Regions from separate parts of the Paenibacillus sp. ICGEB2008 genome, predicted to be linked through region 2. Evidence: a T-box and tRNA genes for the amino acid it is inferred to sense, from the RefSeq annotation. Region 2 holds a T-box; the other regions hold tRNA genes.

Region 1 (3,142 bases), on a different contig from region 2:
ATATGGAAAACCCTTTTATCTTCTGAATAAAATCCAACATCCCGCTGTAATAGTGGAAACCGGATTTATCAGCAACGAGCAGGACAGAGCCATGCTTTCCGGGGATCACGGTCAAAAAAGGATTGCTGAAGCTATTGCCGAAGGCATTATTGCGCATCTGACGGCATGGTAGTATTCGTGGCTGGGTCTCCTGTCCATCCCCATACATCACGCACCAGATCGCTAATACCGACAAATTGTGCATGCTCCTTTAATTTAGGGACCGATGAATGAAGCCCTGAGGAGGTATACATGCCGGACACGCCGACATGTCCAATCGTTACACAGGTATCGTGCTCTGCCAACCATTCGACCACTTTACTAAGTTGCCGATTCACATGAGCGAGTGTATGAACATCATCCAAAAAAACATCATTTCGCACCGGTGGCATTCCCTTTTTAGCGGCAAGTTCAGGCACCACTGACCAATAATTAGTACGGCTATCAACAAAAAATAGTCCATATTCCTTACAAACATCAAGAACGACGGACATAATGCGCTTGTCTGAGGTGACCTTGGAGCCCATATGGTTGTTCATTCCTATGGCATAAGGAACATCCTTAATTGCTGCTGTCACCTTGGCGCGTACTTCTTCATCCGTCATATTAGCCTTGATTGCTCCCGGTCCAAGCCACTCAGGCTTGCCCTGCTTGGGCTCCATTGGAAGATGGACGATAACATCATGACCACGCTTATGCGCTTCCATAGCGTCCTGTTTGGTTGTTGGCAGGAAGGGCATGACAGCAACGGTGATTTTTACGGGTAAATTTAGAATCTCCTCGGTACCTTTCATATTGTTCCCTAAATCATCAATAATGACAGCAACCCTTTTTTGCTGCTGGTTCTGCTGGTCTATTGCTTCGGCAACAGCAGTTTTACAGATCATAAATAACATACAGACTGAAATACAAAGCACTACAATTATTTGCATTCTAGATCTTGCATGGTGTGCAAGCGCATAAGACGAATCCTTCCGGCTGCGTGATGCTTTTAAAGCCTTTTTTATTATATTTCTCATGTGCAGTTTCCGTCGTGTACTCATTTGCGGGTCAGCCTCCTTCTCTGTCCCTTCATTGTGTGAGTAAAACCGTTTAAATATGTACAAGGCAGATCTGAGATATAATCTCTGATCTGCCTTGAAGTGCGCATAATGACGTATATTAAAGCTGCTTACCAGTTTTTGTCGATAAATTCATCACGACCGGATTGGGCTCGATCTTCCTTATAATGTTTCACATTCTTCTTGTGATAATCCTGATGATAATCCTCTGCCGGATAAAAAATCGAAGCCGGAAGAATCTCCGTTACAATTGGCTTATCAAAGCGTCCGCTTTGTACCAACTGTTCCTTGGATTGCTGTGCAAGCTCACGTTGCTGCTCCGTATGATAAAAAATGGCAGGTTTATATTGTGTGCCTCGGTCCTGAAATTGACCTTCTCCGTCGGTAGGATCTGTTTGCGGCCAATACAATTCAAGTAGCTTTTCATAAGGAAACAGCTCAGGATCAAACGTAATCTGCACCACCTCATAGTGCCCTGTTGTTCCTGTTTTAACCTGTTCGTAGGTCGGATCGGAAATCGCCCCTCCAGTATAGCCTGAGACAATACTATGAATCCCCGGCTGCTCCTCAAACGGAGTCACCATACACCAGAAGCACCCACCTGCAAAAGTTGCTTTCTCCATCTTCCATCCAACCTTTCAATAGCTTCATCATAAAACGTGTTACTTTCTATCATATCTTAAAAATTGAACTTATAAAAGAATTGCTCAAGGACTTGAATAAAATTCAAGTCCTTATATTGTCCTTCCTGTTCCTAGGAAATCTGCAATAACTCCGAAACATAGAAAAGGTTTATAAAACTGCTACGAGAGCAATTCTATAAACCTTTTCTAAATGGATGCGGTCGAGAGGACTCGAACCTCCACGGGGGGTTAGCCCACACGGACCTGAACCGTGCGCGTCTGCCAATTCCGCCACGACCGCATATATATTTGTCGTCTATTTCAAAAGAATCAATCTTTCTTAGCGACAAGATAGATCATACCATGCTCAAATAAAGTTGTCAAACCTTTTATTTTTCTTTATTTATTCTTGATAAAAAAGGAATAATACGATAATATAAGAATATGAGTTCCTACGAACTTATGTTCTTTCACTTCGATGACTATGAATTATCATCACATTTCCCTAAGGCGGTGAATGGTAATGATCTCTTCAGATACTACTCAGCATCCATGCTCTCTTGTGAAAAGTTATCTACTCCTTACCTTTATACAAAAAGTATTTGAGCGTGACAGCCTAATTCTTGAGGAAAGCGGCGTGCTGAAAACCCCTGATCTTTATGTCGAAATGGTTAACGCAGGAATAGATCGTACCGGAATCCTGCTATCTGAAATCAAACATGAATTTAAGAAGTATCACATTCGTGTTCTAGACATCCAACAAAACCACTCCGGCGCTCACGCCACCTATATATATAAAGGCGTCAAAGAACAGTTCCGTATGCCTATGTCCGCATTCCGCAAAGAAATGTATGAACGAATGCGAGCTTATTTGGGGCTCCCTACCTCTTTGCCTCATACGGCAGCTCTACCTTTACCAGAGAAATATCACCCCGAATTACCCAATAACTCAACCCCCAAACCCCTACGCGTTGTTGGGCGAAGTTGGGTTGCATCCTCTTCTGCCTACAAGCATAAATCCCCTCGCCCTGCTGCTTTTGCTGCAAGTAAAAGAGCATAATCCCCGCACTACACGCAAAAAGAAGCTTCCGCAGGCACTAACTGTGCTCGGAAGCTTCTTTTCATAACCATCATTTGTTGAGATCAATCTATGTCCGCTATTACGATTATAAGTTATCTGTATGAATGATTCGCTTTAATGTAACGCCTTCTGTACACGGGTAACCCCTTGACTTAGAGCATGTCCTCCACCAACTGCAGCAGCTACAGCAACGGTCTCCATAATCTCCTGATCACTGGCTCCTTTGGAGCGCGCCTCATTCACATGATAAAACGTACACACCTCATTGTTGGCAAATAAGCCAATACCTAGCGCAATCAGTTGCTTGGTTTTTTCATCTAAACTGCCGGCTTGAAAGC
Region 2 (3,142 bases):
CCGCGTGATTTACTCATTTTTTCATTATTGTTGCCTAGAATCATACCCTGGTTGACCAGCTTATAGAAAGGCTCTTTAGTTTCCACTACGCCGATATCATACAGCACTTTGTGCCAGAAACGGGCATACAGCAAGTGAAGAACCGCATGTTCTGCTCCGCCAATATACAGATCAACAGGCATCCATTCGCGCTGTTTCTCTTTGGACACAAGCTCTTTATCATTTTTTGGATCAATAAAGCGCAGGTAGTACCAGCAGCTTCCTGCCCATTGCGGCATCGTATTTGTCTCGCGACGTGCTTTCATACCTGTTTCAGGATCAACGGTTTCTACCCAATCTGTCGCATTCGCCAGTGGGGATTCACCTGTACCTGAAGGCTTGATATTGTCCATCTCTGGCAGTACGAGCGGCAGTTGATCCTCAGGAACTGTTTTAATCGTTCCATCTTCTAGATGAATTACTGGAATCGGCTCGCCCCAATAGCGTTGGCGGCTGAACAGCCAGTCACGCAGACGATAGGTTACTTTGCCCTGCCCCTTACCCTCAGCTTCGAGCCATTCAATCATTTTCGGAATAGCTTCCTCATTGGTCAGTCCATTCAGCAGGCCTGAATTGACATGCGGACCATCCTCGGTGTATGGCTCTTTGTCCACGTCTCCACCTTGAACGACCTCAGTGATTTTCAATCCGAACTTCTTGGCAAATTCCCAGTCACGTGTATCATGGCCCGGTACTGCCATAATTGCACCTGTTCCGTAGCCTGCCAGTACATAGTCGGCAATCCAGATTGGCAGCTTTTCGCCGTTCACCGGGTTCACTGCATAAGCTCCTGTGAATACGCCTGTTTTATCTTTGGCCAGATCCGTACGCTCCAGATCGCTTTTCCGAGCAGCTTGTTCACGATACTGTTGTACAGCGTCCTTTTGCTCAGGTGTAGTGATCATATCCACCAATTCCTGCTCTGGGGCCAGCACACAGTAGCTTGCACCGAACAATGTATCTGGACGGGTTGTAAATACTGTGAGTTGTTCGTCATAGCCTTCAATTGGAAAATGAACCTCTGCCCCGGTAGACTTACCAATCCAGTTCCGCTGCATATCCTTAATGCTTTCGGACCAGTCCAGTTCCTCCAGATCGTCAAGCAAACGATCGGCGTATTCCGTAATTTTCAGCATCCATTGACGCATTGGTTTGCGGATAACCGGATGACCGCCACGCTCACTCTTACCATCAATTACTTCTTCATTCGCCAGTACCGTTCCCAGTGCTGGGCACCAGTTCACGGGCACTTCAGCTACATAAGCGAGGCCACGCTTGTACAGCTGGATGAAAATCCACTGTGTCCATTTGTAATAATCAGGATCAGTTGTGCTGATTTCACGATCCCAGTCATATGAAAAGCCAAGTGATTTGATTTGACGGCGGAAGTTATTTACGTTCTTCACCGTAATTTCGCGTGGGTGCTCGCCTGTATCCAGCGCATGCTGTTCGGCAGGCAGACCAAAGGCGTCCCAACCCATCGGATGCAGTACGTTGTAGCCACGCATTCTTTTATAACGTGAAACAATATCTGTAGCTGTATATCCCTCCGGGTGGCCTACATGCAGACCAGCTCCAGACGGATACGGAAACATATCCAAAGCATAAAACTTCGGTTTACCCGGTTCTTCCCCAGTGCGGAACGTTTTGTTCTCATCCCAATATTTCTGCCATTTTGGTTCAATACTTTGCGGTTGATAGCCGTGCTTCGGCTGTGTGTCTGTCATTGTCTTTTCCTCCTCAAACGGTATGCAACAAAAAAACCTCTGCATCCCGTAGCGTGTCAGCGCTAGGGACGAGAGGTTATATTCCCGTGGTACCACCCTAGTTAGCAGAAAGCGTTCTTCGCATTCTACTCCCTTTGCACCTGATAACGGAGGTGATCCGATGCGTATTAATAACAGGATACTGACCCCTATATAGGTGCTTTCCTGCGTTGGACGCATATCTCCGAGGTGAGTTCGCTTTGCACTGTCAACCGGCTTGCACCACCCGCCGGCTCTCTACATGTCCAGACAAAACTACTATTCCTCATCAGCGATTATTTAACCGTTAATAATGGCACTATTATATTGAAAACCGCGAAAAAAGTCAAATAAGGACTACATTTGATACGAAGCGCCATCTTCATACTAGTTGTCCATGACACATGAATACGAATGTTTTATAATAACTCCAAGTTGCAATGGTTCAAGTTGAGATGAGATAAGAAAGGTGAGTGGAGACATGGCACAGATTAAAATTTTCGGGACAAAAGAAAAGCTAAATCCGATCAAAAAGCAACTTTCAGAGGTGATTCACTCTGCCGTGGTGGATGCGTTCAATTATCCTCCAGACAAGAGGCTTCATCGTTTTTTTCCTATGAATCATGAAGATTTTATATATGCAGATGGTCGCTCCGACGCATACACCATTATTGAAATCAGTATCTTCGAAGGCAGAACGACAGAAGCTAAGAAGCAACTCATCAATCTGTTATTTCAAAGAATTAACGATCTTTTGGGTATTTCTCCACAGGATCTTGAAATTACTATATTTGAAACCTCGAAACAGAATTGGGGCATTCGGGGTGTACCGGGTGATGAACTTCAGCTGAACTATAAAGTGAATATATGAGAGCAAAAAGACGCCCTTCATGACTTCATGAAAAGCGTCTTTCTTTTTCTATATTAGCTCAATGAATCCTAGCTATTTTACAGCGACATAAAAAAGTCTCGCCGCGTCATCTGCTGCTTCTACCCATTCAAAATCTGCATATACCTTCACATCACGAAAACCCACTTTGGACAATTCTGCCTTCATCCAGTCTGGATCATAAGCACGCTGTACATGAATTTCCTCAAAACGCTGGTACAGATCGCGTCCTTCATGTTCTGCTTTCGCAAAGATACTGAGATGATGCTCAATTTCACAACGGGGAGTGTCCAATGCGCATGTCCAGATATACGAAATAGAGCGTTCATCCAGTACGAATGGTTGTTCTTCATCATAACGCAAAAATGTCTGGGGATGATGTACATCAAACAGAAAGGTTCCACCAGGCTTCAGACCAGCATACGTTCTGCGAAAAGTAGAAATGATATCTTCTTCCTCAAGTAAATAA
Region 3 (3,142 bases), on a different contig from region 2:
AGCTTTAATTAAGGATCGAGGAATGACCAAGAAGGCATTTTGTGAAAAGCTTAAAATTAGCTCAGGGAATCTCGGTGATTGGAGAAGGGGAAAAACAACGCCAGGTACCGCCCATTTGATTCAGATTTCGGACTTTTTTAATGTATCGCTCGACTGGTTGATGAAAGGGATTAAGCCAGGGGAAGGCGTGCTTCAGGAGCAGAAGGCTGCTTATTTTTTTGGGGTGATGGGGCCACTGAATTGCCAGGCTGAAGATCTTGAGACAGAAGAACAGAACTTTATTTTAGAATACGTTGAATTTGCGAAGTACCGTAAGCAAAAAAGAGAGAAGGACAAAACAAAACTTGAATAATCTATGGCTAAACGCCTGGGTGATAACCCGTAAAACGAACTGAGGGTTCGGTTTACGGGTTTATTTGGTTTCCTGATAATATGGCGACGCGATGGATGCTGAAATGCTTGTTGGATTTAGTGTGGTGTTGCCTCCTTATAATCGTTATCGTCGATATTCAGAATTGCAGCAACTTGTTTTCTGTACCTTTGTGCTTTGCGGGTGCCGTGAATCAGATTGGACAAGCGTGAAGGCGGAATATTATGTGTCTCGCAAAATGTTTTCTGATCCAGCCGAAGCTCGACAAGCCTTTGTTTGATGGCCCACCCGAAGGAGGTGACAGGCATTTTGTTGTTCAAGAGAAATCGCCCCTTACGGATTCTTACGGAATAATTGGTGTGATATAATAATCATCAGTAAACATGTTAGAATTAACCATCTAAAACTATGATACACTTTTATACGTGTTTATACAATCTTAAATACGGCATTTCGTTAAAATAATTACTTAATTAAGTGCAAAAAGTGAAAATAATCCGACTATGGTCTGTTATTGGTGTGAATTTGGGATACATGAAATACTCTGCCGCTTGAGAAAAGGGCAGAGTATTTTTATTGTGACTGCTAGATTGGTAAACGACGCATCAGAGGGATGCTGGAAGGCGTTTAAATAGGACGGAGGAGGAAAAGGGTCTGGATGCATTCAATTGGCTGCTATGGCTCATATAGGGTGGCTGAGTGATGTAGGAGCTGGTCCGATGGCTGTGGAAAAGATGGCGCTGATATGAGCTTGGCGTAGGTTTGTTAATCGTCTTCCAGGTGGTAAGCAACTCGCTGGTCATATGATCGATAAGAGGACTTTTTTCCTCATAAGGAGGATTGAGTAGTCTGAAGGCATCTTCGATACAGAAGGATACCGCTGTGGCAAAATAGCCGTGAATGGTCTGTTCTATATCGCTTCCGAGGAGGGAGTTAATCCAAGTGTGGACAGTAGCGAGTGTGCCAATTGCATTGTATTGAGTGAGTGTGTCTTCCAGTTGGTCAAATGCGAGCCAAGGATAAAGAGCCTTGGTGAGCTTGAGCAGTCGCTGGCCAGAAAGTCGCGACTCTTTTACATGCTGCGAGGAAGGATGTTGGGCGTGCAGCATTTTATCAATAAGGGCGATCCGCCAACCGTCATTCTGCTGGATGGCTGCATACAGACTTTTAATGGCCATGCCGTCAAGGGTTGTGATTTGAGGATACCAATCGTCTCGCATGTAATGTTTCAGATCCTGTAGACTGTTCAGGTGTCCAGCGCGGAAACGCTCCTCCAATCCGTAGAAACGGGTGAAACCACCAATAGGTAGGGAAGGGTCCAACAATAATGCGTAGTTTAGCAACCGGTTACCTTTATACAGGACGGTTCGCCTCCTTGAAGTGAATATTTGTGTGATGTTATTTGACTCAAATCTTATTTTTATAATAATAATTCAAATATTTATGTAATATATATTTACACTTCGAACTCAATTATGTCAAATTAAATAATTTTATTGCTTATATATGTTATGTAAAGTTACATTAAAATAATTATAATATTCTTGTTTACAAATTGTTGCTGAGAGAGTATAATAAATCTGTTGCCTCAATACATTATGACATGCGGTCGTGGTGGAATGGCAGACACGCTATCTTGAGGGGGTAGTGGGCGTACGCCCGTGGAGGTTCGAGTCCTCTCGACCGCATTATATGCAGTACCCAGTTGAAAAAGCATCCTGACACGTTTTACGTGAAGGGATGCTTTTTTGTTAAATACTTTTCGTCATATCCTCCCGTCACAGAAGCGGTCGTATGGACAACGGACCGCTCGTTGACTGTAGTGCATAAAGATTGTCAGTTTTTCTGCAAAAGCTTCTTAATATCTCCTACAAGCTTGTCTGGAGTGGTTTGCGGCGCATAACGCTTAAATACGTTACCTTCTCGTGTAATTAAAAATTTAGTAAAATTCCATTTGATCGCTTTGGAGCCTAATACGCCTGGAGCAGTGTGGGTCAGGTAGTGAAATAGAGGATGTGCCTGATCACCGTTAACATTTGTCTTGGCGAACATGGGAAAGGTCACTCCGTAATTGAGTTGGCAAAACCCGGAGATCTCCTCGCTGGAACCCGGCTCTTGTTTGGCGAACTGGTTGCTGGGAAATCCCAAAATTTCGAGCCCCTGTTCATGATACTGGTCATATAGCTCTTGTAGCGCCTTGTACTGGGGGGTTAACCCACATTTGCTGGCAGTATTCACGATAAGAAGAACTTTCCCTTCGTATGTGGATAACGGAATTTGTGCCCCTTGTAGGGTCTGTGCATCATATTTATATACGCTCATGATATCCCTCCTAATTCAATATTCTACAATTAAATTGTGAACAATTCAACAAGGGGTTGCAAGTCCAGAAGAGTCTACAAACATTGTGCATTGTAAAATCGTCTTTTGTTCAAAACGGTAAATCGCACTTCAAATGGAGCAAATTGAGGTGTTTCTTCTCATAAAAAAGGCTTCATTCGATAATTATCTAGTACATATAGCGCATTTTCTTTCTTTTTTATAATAAAGGGCAACCGTACCATACCCTACGCCAATATTGACATGCCTTTCATTTTCAAAAAGGGGTGAAATACAGAGTTTTAGAGAGATACGAGAAGCATAGGTTGGTTGTAAGCGTTATCCTTAATCTTCTATGCTCTAAAGGGTGATTTATAGCCTTGCCGTTGAGCTTTACAGTCTTCCTTGCACGGGTGTATGATTCAAGACGTAATTTCAAATTAACAACAATGA
Region 4 (3,142 bases), on a different contig from region 2:
ATATACAATCAGGTCTACCTTGCCCAGCTTTTCTTTGACCAGCTTCAACGTCTCCTGCTTAATTTCATGGGAAAAAGCATCTCCATTAATGCTCTCCGCTATGTAGCCAGCCGCTCTGGCTGCTCTTTCAAAGGCCACTGTATTGTACCAGCCTGCCGAAGCCGTGCGCCCCTCTGAAGCAGGACGTTCAAAGGATACTCCTACGGTGTCAGCTCCCATACCGAAGCTCGCAGCAATGCGGGAAGCCAGTCCATAACCTGTGGATGCTCCGATCACAAGTACCTTTTTAGCTCCTTGTAATCCCGTGCTGTCTTTGATGTAGTCGATTTGACGATTAACGTGAGCCGCACATCCTGCAGGATGCGCAGTCGTACATATGAAACCACGAATTTTCGGTTTAATAATCATTGCAAGGGTCCCCCTACTTTGGCATTCATTTAATATTGATGGAATGGTTGTCCAGTCATAACTATATTACAAATCAGCTTGCGGCTCAACATATAACATGGTCTTGAAGGTAAACGATCAAATACTATGACACAGATATCCCCGAACTGCGACTCTACGCCAAAAAGAAAATCGCCGTAAACATCATAGTCTACAGCGCTCTTTAACTCCAATATTCATTTGGACTTATTTTCTAGCAATATCACATCTTCTCCTTTCTCTTGTCTTATTTTGATATTAGTCCTTCCCCAGGTACACATTAAATCAATAATTTCATTTGCTGTAATTCCATATTCCGTTATATAGTACTCCACTTTTGGAGGCATTTGATTATACACATGTCTGCCTATGATCCCATCCTTCTCAAGTTCACGAAGTTGCTGTATAAGAACCTTTTGAGAAATGCCTGCAATACTACGCTGTAATTCACTGGTCCTCTTTCTACCAGACATTAATAAGCATATGATTAAGGATTTCCACTTACCTCCGATGATCTCCAGTGTTGCTTCTATGCCTAAATTATATTGTTTCATACGACCACCTCTTCAAGACTAAAATAACTAAGTTTATCGAATTCATTTTATAATCACATATCTTCATTCTAAGTACCATGCACACTTTCAAGTAACTATATTACTTTATTGTGTGTATTTACTTTTTTTATAGCCTACAGAATAATAATACGTATCCACAAAAAGCAAATGATGCGATGTAAGAAAGGTGATTTATAATGAAGACTCTCGTAATTTTAGCACACCCGAATATTGAAAATTCCAGAGTAAATCAAAGATGGAAACAAGAATTGCTTCGATATTCCAATGAAATTACAATTCATGAAATTTATAAAGAGTATCCCAACTGGAATATTGATGTTTTGAAAGAACAAAAGTTACTTGAAGCACACAGCAATATCATATTTCAGTTCCCTTTATACTGGTATAGTTACCCTCCTCTATTAAAAAAGTGGTTTGATGATGTTTTTGCCCATGGATGGGCTTATGGTTCAAAAGGTGATAAGTTAAAAGGAAAGAAGCTAGGGATCGCCATGTCGATTGGCGATAAAAAAGAAAACTACTTATCTACTGGTTCCGTTACATTTACGGTAGATGAAGTTATAGCCCCTTTTAAAGCAAGCGCAGTACATGTGGGCGCCGTAACATTACCCTATTTCGCTGTCTTCGGAGCCTCGTTTCAAGCAAGTGATGAAGACATTAACCAGAGTGCAAAAGATTATATTAAATATATATTCCAGCATAAATAAAATGGCTGTTTAATAGCACGCATCTTAACCATATAAAAACAGGCTCTTGGAGGCATTCAGCCAATCCAAGAACCTGTAATTGTTAGGTATAATGCGGTCGAGAGGACTCGAACCTCCACGGGGGGTTAGCCCACACGGACCTGAACCGTGCGCGTCTGCCAATTCCGCCACGACCGCATACTATGTATTGATGGCGATACTTTAATCGCCGTAATTAAAATTATATCTTGAATAGAGCTTAAAAGCAAGCTGATTTATATTATATTTTCTATGAATAATGCTAGTAAATATAAGAAAATCACTGGATATCACCAACCAGATATGGTAAGATGAACGCATCAGGAAAGGAGGTGCGTCAACATCAATAATCATATGTTGAGCGTATCCCTTACCCGGTCCGTTATTCTCTAATTTACAGAGTTGACGGAGGCGCGGGATACGGATCAAGGCTTTAATTAAGCGCCACGGTAGAAAGACCGTCCACGGACGGTCTTTTTTATTTCAACATCATACTCTACTACAGATACGATTACATATTGTGAAAAGAGGCGTTACAATGTCGATTAGACCTGCGAAAGTAGAAGAGTTGAAAGAACTGGTAGCCATTTGGCTGGACGCTTCCGTAGAAGCCCACCATTTTATTGCTCGGGAGTATTGGACATCTAAAGCTGCCGAGATGGAGAACAAGTACCTTCCCCTCGCTCAGAACTACGTTATCATACAAGATGACCATACGATCGGCGGCTTCATTTCCATGATGGACGGATACTTGGCTGCTCTGTTTATACGGGTTGATTCTCAAAGAAAAAGCTATGGCAAATTACTATTAGATTGGGTTAAGAAGCAGCATGATGAGATTCAGCTAAAAGTGTACCAGTCCAACACGAAAGCATTTAACTTTTATACTAAAAATGGATTTGCGATTCAAGAGGAATCTGTGGATGCTGAAACTGATGAGAAGGAATTTGTGATGGTATGGACAAAACATTAACAACAATGAAGGCACCTCTAGCCTTTTAGAGCAAAGGCTCCGCTTCCGTATCCATACGGAACAAGCAGAGCCTTTTACTTTTATCTACTACTGTCTAGTCTCTTATTTAAGCCCATAAACCTCGGTATATAAAGTCTCTTTAAACGGAGCAAACGCCGATTCAGCCAACGCACCTGGATAGCTCATAATCTGAAGCCGCAGATCCGTCTGTCCTTCTCTTAGAGGGGGCTGTACATATTCAAAATGGTTCAGATGGAATCCCATTCGTTCGTAAAAACCAATTCTTCTCCGTGACCATTCATCCACTGGAGGCTCAACCTCCAGCACTACCGGTTGGTCAGACTGCGATATAAATCTACCCATAAGCTTTTGGCCTAATCCGCCACCTCGTATACGGGAATCTACCGCAATATGCTCTACAAACCGAAAATGCGCGAATTCCC

The links. The T-box of region 2 lies ahead of leuS (leucine--tRNA ligase). A T-box ahead of a tRNA ligase gene usually reads a tRNA of that ligase, here a tRNA-Leu.
Region 1: it has a tRNA-Leu gene. The T-box ahead of leuS (leucine--tRNA ligase) is inferred to sense a tRNA for this amino acid. The anticodon was not compared.
Region 3: it has a tRNA-Leu gene. The T-box ahead of leuS (leucine--tRNA ligase) is inferred to sense a tRNA for this amino acid. The anticodon was not compared.
Region 4: it has a tRNA-Leu gene. The T-box ahead of leuS (leucine--tRNA ligase) is inferred to sense a tRNA for this amino acid. The anticodon was not compared.

What each region holds. Positions count from the first base shown of each region.
Region 1 is NZ_AMQU01000004.1:106,366-109,507, forward strand. Features, by position in the region: gene C400_RS0101985 (N-acetylmuramoyl-L-alanine amidase) at 1-172, shown strand, start outside; gene C400_RS0101990 (divergent polysaccharide deacetylase family protein) at 147-1,082, opposite strand; gene msrA (peptide-methionine (S)-S-oxide reductase MsrA) at 1,211-1,723, opposite strand; tRNA gene C400_RS0102000 (tRNA-Leu) at 1,940-2,024, opposite strand; gene C400_RS0102005 (hypothetical protein) at 2,247-2,783, shown strand; gene C400_RS0102010 (carboxymuconolactone decarboxylase family protein) at 2,919-3,142, opposite strand, start outside.
Region 2 is NZ_AMQU01000026.1:214,667-217,808, forward strand. Features, by position in the region: gene leuS (leucine--tRNA ligase) at 1-1,766, opposite strand, end outside; T-box leader at 1,828-2,086, opposite strand; gene C400_RS0121760 (tautomerase family protein) at 2,266-2,655, shown strand; gene C400_RS0121765 (class I SAM-dependent DNA methyltransferase) at 2,728-3,142, opposite strand, start outside.
Region 3 is NZ_AMQU01000007.1:631,257-634,398, forward strand. Features, by position in the region: gene C400_RS0107520 (helix-turn-helix domain-containing protein) at 1-352, shown strand, start outside; gene C400_RS0107525 (Rha family transcriptional regulator) at 469-690, opposite strand; gene C400_RS0107530 (urease accessory protein UreF) at 976-1,713, opposite strand; tRNA gene C400_RS0107535 (tRNA-Leu) at 1,976-2,058, shown strand; gene C400_RS0107540 (glutathione peroxidase) at 2,207-2,692, opposite strand.
Region 4 is NZ_AMQU01000004.1:183,349-186,490, forward strand. Features, by position in the region: gene fabV (enoyl-ACP reductase FabV) at 1-408, opposite strand, end outside; gene C400_RS0102410 (winged helix-turn-helix transcriptional regulator) at 624-980, opposite strand; gene C400_RS0102415 (NAD(P)H-dependent oxidoreductase) at 1,178-1,708, shown strand; tRNA gene C400_RS0102420 (tRNA-Leu) at 1,801-1,885, opposite strand; gene C400_RS0102425 (N-acetyltransferase) at 2,265-2,699, shown strand; gene C400_RS0102430 (GNAT family N-acetyltransferase) at 2,802-3,142, opposite strand, start outside.